Regions from separate parts of the Marisediminitalea sp. genome, predicted to be linked through region 1. Evidence: predicted binding sites of a transcription regulator. Region 1 holds the regulator's gene; the other holds the start of a gene.

Region 1 (3,145 bases):
ATAGGTGTCTTCTTCTACAATGCGGTAGTCAACGCCCAGTGCTTTTAAGTAGTCGGGAAGCACATGCTCAGGGAAGCCTGGCTGCTTTTGGTCGAGGTTTACCGCCACAATGTCGAACGTAATTGGCGCAATACGCTGAAGATACATGAGAATGTCTAACAGGGTATAACTGTCTTTGCCGCCAGACAGGCACACCATGACCTTATCGCCATGTTCTATCATGCCAAAGTCATCGATAGCTTTGCCAACGTTGCGACGCAACCGTTTCTGAAGCTTGTTGAAATTGTATTTTTGTTTGGACTGAGACGGTGCAACCGTGCCCAAAGAATTGACCTGTAAACTCATTAATCTAGCGACCTGTAACTGCTCAGCCACTATTGTATCACCATCATTATGTGCATAGAAGAATCGCTATGCAGACAGTGCTCAGGATATGTTAAACGCCAGTAAGGGTTATAACCTTACCGGCGATTCAAATCCGTCAGGTTTAATAGCCAAGACGTCGCAGTTAAGCTCATCAATGACGTGTTCCGCTGTGTTGCCAATTAATGCAGCTGAAATACCCACTCGGCCTACTGTGCCAATAATAACCAGCTCTGCGTCAATGTTTTTAGCGACAAACGGGATGACTTTTTCTGGTAGCCCTTCTTTCACATGACAATTGTCCAACGGGATGCCAAACCGTGTGCTGTGCCTCTCCATTTCTTCAAGGTGGTGATTCTTCACCGACGCATTGTAACTTTCCGGATCAAACTCAGGCACTTCAATGGCAATATTAAGGGGGGTGCCGGGATAGCTATTCGCCAAATGCACATGACCGCTCAGTAATTTTGCGTAATCCTGGGCAATTTCGGTAATTTTGTCGTTGAGTTGTGCGTGCTCGCGATCCTCTGTACCCACATTCACTGCTGCAATAATATTACCATCAGCCGGCCAGTCGTGGTCTTTCACCAACAACACAGGAGTGGGGCATTTGCGTACCAAATGCCAGTCAGTGGGGGTGAAAATGACTGAGCGAAGATCGTCGTGGGAACGCGTGGCTTTTACTACAATATCGGCCTTATCATTAATAGCATGACGGATGATGGCTTCATACGGCCGATTATCCCATTCCACAACAGCCTGAATATTGCCTGAGTAGTCAGCAAGCTGTTGCGTAAGCCATTCAGTGCGCTCTTTCACAACCGCGGCTCGCATTGCTTCACGTTCTTCTCCCGACAACATGGTCGTCATTTCATAGGAAAAATCGTAGATAGTCATGAATGCGGTAATACTGGCGCCGGTTTTGCCTGCCAGCTCGACGGCTCTCGACAGGGCTGGCTGTGTTTCGCGCTCGGATTCTACAACGGCAAGTATATGTGTGTAATTGATCATGACAGCCTCCAGACAAAGTGCTCATTATGAGTGTATGCCCAGAGTGCCATCTTCACCAGTTTTTGATGTTGCGGTGGATCAACGGATGGGATTAATCCACTGTGGTAGTAGGAATGTCCATGCTGTGGAGCTTAGCGTCCATCGATTCGAAATCGAGAATCGTAATGAGTTTGCCTTCTACCTGGATAATGCCTTCTTTTTGGAAGCGCGTAAGTAAACGAGAGATAGTTTCTACCGTTAAACCAAGGTAGTTACCAATTTCATTTCGGGTCATGCTCAGGTTGAATTGACGTGGCGAGAAACCGCGCTCTTCAAAACGTTTGGACAGATGCGCCAGGAAATAGATTAAACGCTCTTCGGCAGTGCGTTTATTTAACAGCATCATCAGGTCGTGATCGTGTTTAATTTCAGCACTCATAAAACTCATGATCTGGTGGCGCAATTTAGGGAATTGTACGGCCATTTTATCGAGGGTTTCATAAGGCAGTTCGCATACCATGGCCGTTTCGAGCGCTTGCGCGTAACTCTGGTGAGTATTGCCGCGAAGGGCATCGAACCCAATGATATCGCCGGGGAAATGAAAGCCAATGATTTGTTCTTCGCCGTCTTTGCTGCTCACAAATGATTTGAACGAGCCCGCACGCACAGCGTAGAGTGAAGTGAAGGTATCACCGGCCTTTACAAGCTTGTCGTGCTTGTGAAGCGGCTTTTTGCGCTCGATAATGTCATCCAGCGAGTCCAGTTCTGTCTTGTTCAGAGAAACAGGCAAACACAAGTGGCTAAAACTGCAGCTCTGACAATGAATAGAGAATTCTGAACCTTTTGACATAATGCAACGTCTCCGTGTAAACGTAGGCCTAACTAATACTATTTACAGTGCGATAAATCAAGAAAATCGCATATATAATTAACGTAACCGCAATGAATGTCCGGGTACGTGGTGTTCGCAACAAGGCCAGTATGCCATTAGCGCTAAAACTCACTGCAAACAAAGCGGGCAGGGTACCAAGGCCAAACGCCATCATCAATAGTGCACCTTGCAATGCGGTGCCTGCAGACAACGACCAGGTTAACGTTGAATAGACTAAGCCACAGGGTAACCACCCCCAAATTATGCCATACGGTAGTGCCGATAACGGACTTTTAAAGGGTAAAAAACGTTTGGACAATGGCTGCAAGCATTGCCATAAACCACGCCCGAGTGTTTCGACTTTCGCCAGCCCACGCCACCATTGCGCCAGGTAAAGTGCCATCGCAATCAGCATAAAGGCACTAAACAACTGAAAACCTACCAATAGGGACTTTACTGAGCTTTGCGCAATGCTGCCAAGGGCCCCGGTTACTGCACCGGCAAGGGTATAACTTAGTATTCTGCCTGCGTTGTAACTGAAAACAAACGGCGTCGGAGACTTACCTTGTGGTATGGCGGCTGTCAGCGCACCGGCAAAGCCGCCACACATGCCAAAGCAATGCACTGAGCCTGCAATCCCTACCATAAAGGCAGACAGTAACGAAAACTCAGTCATGTGTGCTTGTTTTTGTTTGCTGTTCTGCTGGCGGAGCGGATTTGGGGTCTTGCTGTTCAGTTTGTTTGTCGTCAGCCAGGTCGTCATCGAACAAGATGCTGTAACCCTGACGCTCAAGGTCGTCAAACTGATTTGAGCGAACCGCCCAGAAAAAGATACCGATAGCCAACGCAACTAATAGAATAGCCAAGGGAATGAGGACGTAGATAATGCTCACAATATGCTCTTATTTCAACAGCCGGGTA
Region 2 (3,145 bases), on a different contig from region 1:
ATATTTTTTGTGGAAATGTGGTAAGACCAATAGAAATGGTTATAAGCGTGGCGCCAGAACGGCGCCACAATACAGAATCTGAAATCAGGATTTGACTAATGAGTCAGCAAATTCTTTGTCAAACCAGCGCTTTAGCATGACTTTTTCATAGCGCAATGCATCATTATGGCGGATGTTCGTTGCACGATTCATAAAAGCCATGTCTTTTAATGACACATCCGCCGTTTTAATCACTTCATCGTTTTCAGTAAGTGAGTAACTAAATGTCATTCTGGGAATATCCAGGTCTCTGATTATGCGGATATCCACTGCCCCACCGCCAAACGTTGGCCAAACATGCCCGGCCAAATCCACATTGGTCACATTTATCGACAGTTGCTGCCCTTCTGGCAATGACTCAGCCAGCTCTTCAAAATATTCGCCGAGTTCCCGCATTACACGGTTGCGAAACCGTACCCGGGATTCATTACTTGGGCGTACGTCTGTGTATGACTTGGGATCTTCCCAGGTTATTTCTACATTACTGGTTTGGGCGTCGTTGCCGTCAGCTTCAGTACCAGCCACAGCGGCCAGAGAACACGCTGCGGTTGCAGACAATAATAAAGTTGTAGCCAGTTTACGCATGATCGCTCTCCCGTTCTGAAAATCAGACTTCTCAACAAGCACCTCGAACTCTACTACCAAAGTGTATGTTTTCGGCTTCCAGTGTCAACTATTTATCCTTAACAGAACATGAACGAGTAGCATATTGCTCTATTGGGTTATTTCGACGCTGTCAAACGCTCTTCCCCACTGCCCTGATAATACAATGGCGACTGTTTTATTTCCTGACAGAATAAATGCAGAGTCGCGCCGTACACATAAGGGTTACGATCATCATTCACACAATAATTGTCATAAAACTTTATGAGTTGCAGGCGTGACGACAGAATGGTTGCAACATACTCTTGTTGATAAGGACGCATAGCGTCGATTTGACCTTGCAGGTTGGCAGAAATATCCGCGAGTTGTTCGCGTTCTTCTCGTTGGGCAATTTCGGTCATCCATTCACTTACAGTCTCCTGCACATCTGACAGCAAATACTGAACAAATGGCAGCTGTAAAATCACCACCAACACCGCGACTTCTAAAGCGATGGCAAATGAACGAAACATGTGAGTATTGGTCTCCAGTTATAAGCATCAGGTTACCTGGAAAAATCAGCGCGCTGATGCGCGCCTCAAAACATATAGCCAGGTCAACGGTATTGACTCTATTACATTCTCTCACCTGAATACGTTGTTTGATTTATACCTAGTTATAGTTTTCTTCAATAACCGGTAAATCGTTCACGGTCAGAGCACCTTATAATTTCAGCGACACAGCGCATAAGCTGGCCACAAGCACTGCGCTATTGATACCATTGTGGCATAGAGGGAACGATGCGCTTGGTCTACACTTAAGTCATGACCAACAGCAAGCCTCTGACTTACCAGTCTGCTTCGCAAGCTAATCTGAACACAGTGGACTTGATCTATATTAATTAAAATTAATATGTTGTTGGTATACTGCTGCCGCATTCTTCGATTTCTGTTTTAAAAAAGGTAGTCAAATGAACGATGAAATTCCGGTGAAAAACGTTACTCCGGTAAAAGTTCACAAACCCGAGGGGAGTAAAGAGGCAAAGAAATACACGCCTCGCAGCCGTATTTACGTACGAGCGGTTCAAGGACCTCTTGAGAACTTCAGGCGTTTATTTGGTTTCTTCTTTATTGCCATATTTGCGGTTTTTCCGTGGATTCAATACGACGGTCATCAGGCAATACTGCTGGATATTATTGACCAACGCTTTACGATCTTCTCGCTAACACTGTGGCCTCAAGACCTGACATTGCTGGCTTACATCTTTATTGTCTCTGCCTTTGCCCTGTTCTTCGTTACCACCTTTGCCGGTCGTGTTTGGTGTGGCTTTATGTGTCCGCAAACCACCTGGACTTATATTTACGTGTGGTTTGAAGAAAAATTTGAGGGCAATCGCAACAAGCGTATCAAACTTGACGAACGCCCCATGGATGCTGACAAGTTTCTGCGCAAAACGGCTAAACATACTGCCTGGGTCCTGGTAGCCCTGTTAACGGCCTTAACGTTTGTTGGCTACTTTACCCCTATCGGCCCGCTTTTCATTGACTTCTTTACGTTTAACGCGAGCTTCTGGGCAACGTTTTCTATACTGTTTTTTACCGTTTGTACTTACGGCAATGCCGGCTGGATGCGCGAAATCATGTGCACGCACATGTGCCCTTACGCCCGCTTCCAGTCTGCTATGTTCGACAAAGATACCTTTACGGTTTCCTATGATCCTACCCGGGGCGAGAAGCGCGGCCCGCGCCCTCGTAAACTGGCGCACACTGATTTGGCAGAAAAAGGCCTGGGAGACTGTATTGACTGCAACTTGTGTGTGCAGGTGTGCCCGACCGGCATCGATATTCGCAACGGTCTGCAATATGAGTGTATAAACTGCGGTGCGTGTGTGGATGCCTGTAACGGCGTAATGGAAAAAATGGACTACCCCAAGGGCCTGATCAGCTTTACCTCTGAGCATCAGCTCAATGGTGGCACCACACATATCGTGCGCCCCAAACTCATTGGGTACTTTGTGGTTCTGCTGGTGATGGTAGGGCTGCTGATCGCCGACATTGCCACCCGTATTCCGCTTGAAGTTGATATTATTCGCGACCGCAACTCCCTGTACCGCGAAAATAACGACGGCTTAATTGAAAATGTTTACACCTTGAAAGTACTCAACAAATCCCAGACTGAGTATACCTATACGATCAAGGTCGAAGGCTTGCCAGAGTACGAATTTATTGGCGAACAGGTCGTCACTGTGGATGGGGGTGAAGTGTTTAGTCTACCGGTATCCATCGCAACCGATCCGTACAACCTTGACGGCCGGGTTACCGAAATCTACTTCCATGTCTCGACTACCGACCAGGATAGCAGTATCGTAGAGGTCCTTGAACCAACGAAATTCCTCTATCGGTAACCAATTATTCTGTGAGTGACTTTACTTTTTCTGCGCTGTCACCCGATACCATACTTGCCGCACTTGAACAGTGCGGCATTTTTCCACAGTCGGGCCTGCTGGCGTTAAACAGCTATGAAA

Evidence for each region. Region 1 encodes FNR, which switches genes on or off when oxygen is low (the NO sensors DNR and NnrR bind a similar motif). Its sites were predicted from a motif close to TTGATCTAGATCAA; they were not measured.
Region 2: a site for FNR is predicted at 1,509-1,522, ahead of ccoG (cytochrome c oxidase accessory protein CcoG). Genes of this name have one in related genera too.

Annotation. Positions count from the first base shown of each region.
Region 1 covers NZ_CFIDRX010000052.1:15,256-18,400, forward strand. Annotated here, with positions in the region: gene ttcA (tRNA 2-thiocytidine(32) synthetase TtcA) at 1-345, opposite strand, end outside; gene uspE (universal stress protein UspE) at 454-1,374, opposite strand; gene fnr (fumarate/nitrate reduction transcriptional regulator Fnr) at 1,466-2,203, opposite strand; gene AC4MRN_RS08815 (sulfite exporter TauE/SafE family protein) at 2,232-2,900, opposite strand; gene ccoS (cbb3-type cytochrome oxidase assembly protein CcoS) at 2,893-3,117, opposite strand; gene AC4MRN_RS08825 (heavy metal translocating P-type ATPase) at 3,127-3,145, opposite strand, start outside.
Region 2 covers NZ_CFIDRX010000003.1:30,822-33,966, reverse strand. Annotated here, with positions in the region: gene AC4MRN_RS00940 (DUF3016 domain-containing protein) at 85-624, opposite strand; gene AC4MRN_RS00935 (hypothetical protein) at 762-1,154, opposite strand; gene ccoG (cytochrome c oxidase accessory protein CcoG) at 1,592-3,025, shown strand; gene AC4MRN_RS00925 (serine/threonine protein kinase) at 3,037-3,145, shown strand, end outside.